Regions from separate parts of the Paenibacillus wynnii genome, predicted to be linked through region 1. Evidence: predicted binding sites of a transcription regulator. Region 1 holds the regulator's gene; the other holds the start of a gene.

The links. Region 1 encodes LexA, which represses DNA repair genes until DNA is damaged. Its sites were predicted from a motif close to CGAACATATGTTCG; they were not measured.
Region 2: the regulator LexA is predicted to act here: its motif matches at 1,966-1,979, upstream of PWYN_RS16840 (YhjD family protein).

The regions. Positions count from the first base shown of each region.
Region 1 is NZ_JQCR01000003.1:1,319,951-1,324,955, reverse strand. Features, by position in the region: gene glnA (type I glutamate--ammonia ligase) at 1-99, shown strand, start outside; gene PWYN_RS30740 (Spo0E family sporulation regulatory protein-aspartic acid phosphatase) at 218-436, opposite strand; gene PWYN_RS21460 (hypothetical protein) at 520-738, shown strand; gene PWYN_RS21455 (hypothetical protein) at 840-1,463, opposite strand; gene PWYN_RS21450 (hypothetical protein) at 1,605-1,844, opposite strand; gene PWYN_RS21445 (L,D-transpeptidase) at 1,950-2,288, opposite strand; gene lexA (transcriptional repressor LexA) at 2,459-3,085, opposite strand; gene PWYN_RS21435 (LysM peptidoglycan-binding domain-containing protein) at 3,267-3,659, shown strand; gene PWYN_RS21430 (DUF896 domain-containing protein) at 3,769-3,978, shown strand; gene PWYN_RS21425 (hypothetical protein) at 4,028-4,549, shown strand; gene PWYN_RS21420 (HAD family hydrolase) at 4,590-5,005, shown strand, end outside.
Region 2 is NZ_JQCR01000003.1:357,104-362,108, reverse strand. Features, by position in the region: gene PWYN_RS16855 (beta-L-arabinofuranosidase domain-containing protein) at 1-528, opposite strand, end outside; gene PWYN_RS16850 (AraC family transcriptional regulator) at 795-1,649, shown strand; tRNA gene PWYN_RS16845 (tRNA-Leu) at 1,740-1,823, opposite strand; gene PWYN_RS16840 (YhjD family protein) at 2,004-2,450, shown strand; gene PWYN_RS16835 (hypothetical protein) at 2,530-2,745, opposite strand; gene PWYN_RS16830 (hypothetical protein) at 2,899-3,216, opposite strand; gene PWYN_RS16825 (xanthine phosphoribosyltransferase) at 3,309-3,881, opposite strand; gene PWYN_RS16820 (YkvI family membrane protein) at 4,047-5,005, shown strand, end outside.

The DNA.
Region 1 (5,005 bases):
GCCCTTGCTCATTTCTATGAGTTGAAAGAAATTGAATGGGATATCTACCGGACCCAAGTGCACGAGTGGGAACGTAATCAGTACATGACTCTTTACTAGAATCCAGAACCCTTGACGCGTTAAGCGTTGAGGGTTTTTTTATTTGTGGCAAAGTTAAGTTATAGTTAGTATTCTGCATAAGGAAGGACCTGTGGCATTAAGCCAACAGGTCCCTTTGTTATTTATCAGTTTTTTGCTGTATGAGATTGTTGTACGTGTTCAGCATATCATCAAGTAGTTGACTTGCTTTTATTACCTCCGGGTCGGATAGGCGTTTATATGCGGATATCCAATACCATCCGGTTTGAAGTGGTTGACCAGATCCGCATCGGGTCTCTAAGTTGGTTGCAAATTTGCTTCTATTATTTGATTGATGCAGAGGGGAAATAACACACATTTATCAAATATTACCGAACCACACAAGCGTTTAAGTGATTTTCTGCATCTCATACACTATCAAAAGTAAAGAGGTGATAGAATATGACTGCTGCGAAACGTGCGAGAATTCAAAGAGCTTTAAATGCTTTACGGGTGCAGAGAGCTGTGTTGTTAGAAAGACTTGAGGAAATTAATGAGAACCTTCGTAGATTCCCTGTTGGAAGCCGGGGAAGACGGGAGTTGCTGGCTGCAAGAGTTTCGATTAGAGAAGCCCTTCGTTTAAATGCAATTGCGATTCGAAATTTAAGAGCCGTGTTATAGTTTTAGGGATAAGATGTAGTGATTTAAGATTTCTAGTATACGAAATAGAAGGTCAGGATTTTCCTGCCTTCTATTTTTTTGAGGCTGTATGGTTCTAATAATCAGTAAATATATCTTTTCAATTTATTTTGAGATTCGGAGTCGTCATTAAATTCAGAAAATGTAACGATCGATTTTAATGTTTGATACAGAAGAAGAGCTTCGGAATAAATTTGGGGATAACGGGAGTCCGATGGTTTGAGGGCGAACTGTTTTGGTAGGAGAGAGATGTGAAGGATCTGTGTAGTTAAGGCTTGGATGTAAATTATAAGTGTTAGCTCAGTTATTTCTTCGGTATGAATTGTCGCTGGTTTAACCTCTGTATGATCTGCAACTCTCCGGTTGATTAGACTTGTTTTAGAAACCTTGGTAATAGTTAAAGCGTTTTCAATAATTTCACAGCCTAGAATTTGATCGAAAGAATAAAGGTTGGCTATGGCTTTTTTCTGCGAACTATAAGGAAAGGTTCCTATGGCTATTTTTCTTAAATTCTCATTATACGCAACGATACAGGATTTATTGGAAGCGATAAGCTGTCTAGGGAATTTCATTCTAAAAGAAGAGACTGCAGCAATTAACTTGTGGTGGTCAGTTATCGGAAACATTAAGATAAGCTTTATCATTGCCGCAATACATAACAAAGAAGCTCCGATGAAAGTAAATAGGTACATTAAAAAGATGAGCATAACAATACCCCCTATAACCTATGATTCAATGGTAACCTTTTGGTTAAAGCTCACTATTAATAAATATGTACTCTTTCTTGAAAGATACGTAATACAAATAGAAAAAACTCCCCCTTTATAGAAGGGGAGTCACAGGTGGCGCTAAATTAAAGCGATGGCTAACAACGTGAACAGGCTCAGCGTTAAGATTTGGTTACTATAAGGATTTCCATATGGATAGGGATAAAAGGCCGAGGTTTTAACGCGTCCACCTTGCTCCGGTTTGAGATAAACATTATTTCTGTCGACATCCATGATAACTCCCACATGTTGCTGACCATCCACAGTTAAAATACGCACCTTTTTGTTCTTACAGTGCAAGCAATTGTAATATGCATCCATAGATACAACCCTCCTCCTTTTCCTTATTAACTTATGGAGAATCGGATTGATGGTAACGGCAGAGTTGCTTAAATTTAAATTAATGTCCTTACGAGTCTAATCACGTCAGTTCCTTATTGTAACTCTTGTTCCTACATTAACCTTGCTTGCTAGTTCGAGCACGTCCGCATTATACATACGAATACAGCCTTGCGATACTCTCTTGCCGATAGATGAGGGGTTATTAGTGCCGTGAATGCCGTAGTGCGGCTTAGATAGCCCCATCCAGAAAGCTCCGAAAGGACCGCCGGGATTGAGCTGTTTGTTGATAATTGTGTATTCACCTTCGGGAGATCGGTTGAGTATCGTTCCAATTCCGACAGGAAATCCTCGGACGACTATATCATCTTCTAAAAGATATAACATGCGTTGAGACAAATCGACGATGATACGAATAGTTGGCATAATCATCAGCACTCCTTTCGATGTAGAATATGTTCCAACAGCCTAGGATGTTCAGAGTTGAAAGTCACAGCAGCGAACAGTGTAATAGGGTTTGTACAACAAAAAGGCTGATTTCGCAACATGATGCGAATCAGCCTTTTTGTTGTGCTCTGAAAAAATAAATAAGGAAATTAATGAATATCTCGGAACAATCCAATAACTCTGCCTAATATCGTTACGCGGTTAAGGCGTAAGGGTTCATAGGCCGGGTTCTCAGGCTGCAGGCGAATATGATCACGTTCTTTATAGAATGTCTTAACCGTTGCTTCATCTTCATCAGTCATAGCAACTACGATATCACCGTTGTCAGCCGTTTGCTGCTGCCGAACAATAACATAGTCTCCATTCATTATTCCTGCTTCAACCATACTGTCACCGAGAACGGACAGCATAAATACTTTGTTATCCCCTACAAAGTGAGAGGGTAGCGGAAAGTAATCCTCAATATTCTCTGTTGCTGTGATCGGTAGACCTGCAGTTACCTTACCTACAACCGGAACACGGGTGATCGTCTGTGCAAATTGATGAACGTTATCAGAATCTTCTTGACCCAGAAGTTCGATCGCGCGTGGCTTCGTGGGGTCACGGCGGATAAGTCCCTTCTTCTCCAGGCGGTCTAGATGACCATGAACAGTGGAACTGGATGCAAGTCCTACAGCTTCACCTATTTCACGAACGGAAGGTGGATAACCCTTGCTGCGGACTTCGCTACGTATAAACTCCAGAATCGCCAATTGACGACTTGAAATCTTGGACATCGGAATCAACCCCATATAGTAATGTTTGGGAAAATTATAACATAGAACTACCGTTCGTACAAACATAAGTTCTAAAACTAAAGAAAAGGGAACAATTGTTCGAAAATAGTATTGATTCAAACACATGTTCGTGTTATATTATTTTTGAAAGTAAGAACAAGTGTTTGGAGGGTGATATTTCATGTTAAAATATAGCACATACCGCAGCATTTATAAAGAGACACCGAGGGTTGATCCTATAGAAAATCGTTTTTCATCCGTTCGTATGATTTCGTCTTTATTTATGACCAAAGCATTCCGGCAGGCAAATTTGATTAAGGTCTTGATGATTCTCATGCTCGTAGTTTCCGGGTTTACAGTAGTAGGTAATGTCTTCGCCAGTTCTATTGCTCAGGTTAAACATCAGGAGAAAATAGTAGTCGTTGAACGTGGTGATACGCTTTGGAGTATTGCATTGAAGAATAAACCGTCTGACATGAGAACAGTCGTATATATAGAAGGAATTAAACAATACAGTGGGTTAGAGAACAGTAGTATTCAGGCAGGAGATATCTTATCTCTTCCTATTTATTAAGATTTAAGGAAGTGTGAATTACATATCGAAGAGCTTGCAGGGGGTAGACCTTGACAAGCTCTTTTTCTCATGGCAAAGTTAGTATGAATTTATAAGGGAGGGAAGAGCAGTGGATATCGATAAACTGGTCGCGCGGATTAACGAATTAGCACGCAAACAGAAGTCCGTTGGCCTGAATGAAGAAGAACTGGCAGAACGAGCGAAGCTTCGTGAAATCTATCTGGGCAACATACGGAATAATTTCCGTACTCAGTTGAACACTATTGAGATTGTAGATAATGATAAGCATGATAAAGGTAACAAGGGACTGTTACATTAATTCCTTTTTCCTTTTCATAGATATTACAGAACGACTAGGGGGAAATCACATGGCCCGTTCTTGGGAAAGAATGGTTCAACGCAACTCGCAAAAAATCAACCAGCAAAGAAAGAAAGCAGGCAAAGATTCAATTCATGCTTCCACTGTATCCACAAAAAGCGGAGATGTGTATAGAGGACGTAATATTGTTCTGCCTGTAGTACTGATAGGACTTGGAATTATGTACTGGATGGTCGGAACCTTAGATGAAGTAAAGGGCAATGGTTCTCTGATGAATTGGCTTGGGATCGTTCTTTATTTTGCTTTGGCAGCACTTCTTTTTTTCCGTCGTCCATACCTGAAGGTGGAACGTGCAAGACTCTCGACCTTCAAGTTTAACCGTGAACGCTTTCTTGGAGCGGCGGATATTGAGAAAATCGTTCTCTCCCGCGGTTCTGTAATCATTAAGCATAAGGGTAAGCGGATGAAATGGATTTTCTCCAAGTTAATCAATCGTTATGATACTGCAGTCATGGGAGAACGTTTGGAGCAGTTTGCCACAGCTAATAACATCACAATAGAACGCGAGTAGAATCACGCATCATGATTATTGAGGAAGAGGGAGAAATCTAATGCCGATTACCGCCGTACTGTTTGATCTGGACGACACGCTGCTCTGGGATGAACGCAGCATTGAGGAAGCATTTGAATTTACTTGTAAAGCAGCGGGAGATTCCGTTAACCCTCAGGAACTGGAGGAAGCGGTGCGCAAGGAAGCAAGAGGTCTATACGAATCCTACGAGACCTTCCCTTTTACTCAGATGATCGGGATTAATCCTTTTGAAGCTCTATGGGGGAATTTTACCGCAGGAGAGCAAAATGAATTTCGTCAAATGGAAAAGCTGGCTCCACTGTACCGCAAGGAGTCATGGCGCCGGGGACTTGCTGCTCTTGGCATCAATGATGAGGATCTGGCTCAGTCACTTTCGGAGACGTTTGCAGCTGAACGAAGAAGCAGACCTTATATTTATGAAGAGACCTTCCAGAT
Region 2 (5,005 bases), 960 kb from region 1:
TGCCACCCAATCTCCAAGCTTCTTTACAATGTCAAAAGCCTTCTGATTGTTTGTAGCCTCATACACGTCCAGAATTCCTGCTATAATCTTGTGCATGGTGTACCAAGGTACCCAGGCAGGTTGATTATTCTCCACATGGTCGAACAGCATTTCCGGAAATGCCGAAATGTATCCGTTTTCAAATTGTGAAGAGGACAACTCCTTGATCAGGTAATCCATCCGTTGTCTGAGTTCTGAATCTCTTGTATTGAGGTATGCCTGCGAACAGGCTGTCAAATAGTGCCCTAAGGTGTGCCCCTTAATTTCTGTACTTTCCCAGCCGGGGTATACAGCAGCCTTCGTATCCAAACCTCGATTTTCTCGAAAACCTGCTACCAGCCGATCCGAATTATAACTTTTTAAATACTCTATTTCTTTCGAAAAAGCATGAATGTGAACCTCGCTTGTCAGTTTAACCTGGTCCATACGAAAATCCTTCAGGCTGTTTTTTCTAATTGGGTTGGTGTAATTATTGTTGTTCTTCTCCATGTCTGATTCTCCAGTCTCCGATACAGTGTTGTTAGTAATCACCCCCGGCTTGTTTTAAGCTTACGCCCTTTTATATATAGAATAAATAGTTCAAAGTTCGAATATGTGTTAAAAGGTTAGTATTAATTTTCACGTACCCGTTCTAACCCGTATTTCAATAAAGTCAATTAATATATAGATTGTTAACGCTTACTATGTTATTTTTATGGTGAGTGATTAAGCTTACTGTGTGTAAAAAGGTTAGAAAAGGTGGTGGAATAATCACAATGATCGCTTATGAGCTTCTAGTTGACACACCTCTCACCATGGAGATTACAGGTAAGTTTATTGCCCCGTCTCCGGAATGGATTCATCTCTCCCGATCTTTGCAGGATTATGAACTAATCGTTGTTACTGAAGGTACCTTGTATATTGCTGGGGATAATAACCACTTTGTGGTGAATAAAGGCGAGTTCCTGCTTCTCCCACCGTTAACGAATCAGCACGGCTACAAAGCTTCTAATTGCAGTTTTTATTGGCTGCATTTTCACTCCAAACAGGCACTCAAAGTGGTTGAAATCTCCAATACAGCTCCCGTTAATAAGCCGGGTCTAATTGTTATTCCGCAGCGAGGGAAGCTCAACAATGTTGAGAAGATCATCGTAATGATGAAACAGCTTCAGGATTCAGTCCGCTGCTATAATGAGAAAACACTTAACGATTACATGTCAACGGTGATCCTATGTGAACTCCATAACCAGCTTACTTCCTCCCGGCTCAGTTCACTCAAACGATCCAAACAGGAGCAGCTCTATAATGATATTGTGGATCATATTAAATGGAATCAGCATGAGCAGATAAAGGTCTCAGAGTTGGCCGATTATTTTGGTTATAACGAAAAGTATCTCTCCCATCTGTTCACGACCATCTCCGGTGTGTCGTTGAAGCAATACATTCTGCAGCAAAAGATGGAGATGGCCAAATTTATACTTACCGACACCAATCAAAACATCAATGAAATCGCCTCACAGCTAGGCTACAAGGATTGCCATAATTTCATGAAATCCTTTAAGAAAATTGTAGGGTTAACAGCGACTGAGTTCAGAAATGCCTACTCCAAACGACTACTTTTCTATAAGTGACGGCACTCCGAGGATGATGTTGCGGTATCCATATGACAACGCAAAAAAAAGCACCTACCGATTAGAATCGATAGGTGCTTTCACTTATTATGCGGTCGAGAGGACTCGAACCTCCACGGTATTGCTACCACACGGACCTGAACCGTGCGCGTCTGCCAATTCCGCCACGACCGCATATTATGATGATTCCGCTCTCGCGGTCACAAGATAGATCATACCATGCTGAAAAATAATCGTCAACATTTTTTTGAATTTTGTTAATTCAGTTTATTTTCTGCATAAATATTGCTATCATAGTTCGGTTTGGGTTATAATGAGAACAAAGGTTCGCATCCTATAAATGAGGTGATTTATATGGCGACTACTAAGATATCTACTCAAGACGCAGCAAGGGATATAACTCAAGAAGAACTGTCACTCGTAAGAAGCTACCTGCTGCTAACTTTCATTCATAAAGTCTTTGAGCGTGATTGCCGTGTCATCGGTAAGAGTGGTCTGTTCAAGACACCACAGCTATATATGGAACTGGTATCCACCGGAGCCAAGAAGACGTCATTAATGCTGAAGGAGGTCAAGCGTGAGCTGGAGCTTCATGATCTAAGAATCGTTACTATTCTTCAGGATGTACAAGGCGTAGTCGCCCGGTACCATTGCAGAGAATGCCCTGGTGAACTTAATATTTTGTGGCCGGGCTTTCGCCGTGAAATGATGCTGCGAATGCGTGCCTATCTAGGCCTCGCCACTGAATTTTCCGTCCTCAACCGTGAGGAACATGCGGAACAGCTGGCAATGATCCTCTAAAGCTCCGTAAGACAAATAAGGCTCCCTACTCATTTTGCTATGAGCGGGGAGCTTTTTTATCGATGTAATATAGACTGTCTTAGGACAAGACATCTGCCCTAGGTTCAGTAAAAGGCTGGAAGATATAATTCCGGTCCAGCTTCACCACCCGACGGTTCGGGCGGCGGATCATGACTTGAGTTTCGTCCCAGGCCAGTACAATCCCCTTAATATCATTACTTTCCAATCCGTCACGTACCACACGAATTTTCTCCCCTGAGATTCGGTATTCATTCAGTTGTTCATCACTAATCATCCTCTATATCCCCCTTCCTTCATACTATGTCCATTTCCTATCCAAAGAAAAACCAGGAGCCGGACACACAGAGTATAAAAAAGACCACAATGATAAATCATTGGGTCTCATGTAAGCAATAAAAAGAGATTATGCCTCTCTCATCCAATTCACCTATATCAGCGCTTCATTCTTCTCAAACCAAAAGTCGAGAACTTTAGCAGACATCACTCGTGTTTCAAGATACTCCACTTGCTTGGCTGTAAACTTCTCCCTCCAGGAGTAGGACAGCTCCTCACAAAGCCCTTTGATGGTCAGCAACTCTGACCAGGCTACATAGCGTTTGTACCAAAAAAACTGAGGATGTTCAATCATATAGGGATAAAGATCATCAAACTCCGTATGTTTGCAATCCAAAGCGCGCTCGAAGTGATCCTTAGCCTCGGTTAATTTATCAATAAAAAATTGCTCTGTCACCGGTTCTTTCCCCATTGTGACGCCTCCTCTCCTATGTCTATTTTTTATTATAAAGGAAAACTCAGAGGGTGAAAAGCAGTTGTTTCAAAATTGGGTACATTTCCCTCTTAATCGTCAAAAACAATCTTACCTTCACTTAGAGACATAATTCTAACCAAAGACTCCAAACGAATGCCTTGCTCTCTGATTGTACGGGCACCTGCTTGAAAGCTCTTTTCAACAACTACGCCCAACCCCACAAGCTCAGCCCCTGAGCGTTGAATGATCTTAATTAGCCCGCGTGCTGCATCACCGTTCGCTATAATATCATCTATGAACAAGATCTTATCCTCTGGCCCTATAAACTGGCGTGATAACATAATGTCGGTAACAATACCTTTGGTGAAGGAAGGTACTCTCTCGCACAATGCATCTGGATCAGCGAGCAAAGTCTTCTTGCGGCGTGCAAATACCAGCGGCACATTCATTACAAACGCGGTGGCAAATGCTACGGCAATACCCGAAGACTCCACGGTAACAATACGGGTAACCCCACTATCCGCAAATCGCTCAGCAAACTCCCGTCCCATATCCATCGTCAACTGGGGATCAACCTGATGATTCAGCAGAGCATCCAGTTTCAATACCTGATCCGAAATGACGATACCCTCTTCCAAAATCCGCTGCTTCAATACTTCCATGATTTCGAACCTCCAATACCTTTATAATTGCAGACCTTCCGCTGTAATAAATACCCACAGTCAGGGACAGGCGGAAGTCATGTCCTTCTGTTCCTCATCATAACCTGTACTATATGGACTGCACAAGGCAATCCTGCTAAAGACACACGGAGGGAGATCCATGAAATGAAAACAAAGGTCCGCACTTTACAGATTGCTTTCACTTATATTGGCACAATAGTCGGTGCCGGTTTTGCTACAGGACAGGAGATTCTTCAGTTTTTTACTCAATACGGCCGCTGGGCAATGCTGACCATTCTGGTATCCACGATGCTATTTATGTGGTTAGGCACCAAAATGATGATCATCGCACAGCGAATCAAAGCCGAATCCTATGAAGACTTCAATCGGCATCTATTCGGAGATTATGCCGGAAGCCTTATAAGTCTCTTTACACTTATCATTTTAATTGGTGTCAACAGTATCATGCTGGCAGGGGCAGGAGCTATCTTCGAAGAGCATCTTGGACTCCATTATCAAACCGGGCTGCTGCTGACAATCGTAGGATCTTATTTTCTTTTAAGACGAGGGATTTCCGGCATTATGCAAATAAACAGTACGGTTGTACCGCTGATGCTTACCCTATCAATCATCATCGTGATTAATACCCTTAAAATACCTGAAGCAGGACATTTCTTATGGCTTGATACAGAACGTAGCCCGATTCGGGCCTGGTTATCACCAATACTGTACACTGCCTTTAATCTAGGGATGGCTCAGGCTGTACTGGTTCCCCTTGCACGCCATACCAAGGATGTCAGAGCACTCAAATGGGGTGGAATCCTCGGTGGTGCTGGTATTGGTTTTATGTTGTTGACTGCACATTTCGCGATGAGTTCACAAATGCCTGGGATCCTACAATTTGAGATTCCAATGGGCAGCATTGCTTTTCAATTGGGCAGTATTGTACAGATCGTATACTTACTGCTTATTTCCCTAGAAATTTTCAGTACCTTTGTTGCTGACATTTATGGGGTCACGGTACAGCTTAAACAGCATTTGGCCATTGCACCAAAGCTTATCACACCGGGCGTGATGATCATCTGTTATGCCCTGAGCCAATTTGGCTTCAGTTCACTGCTATC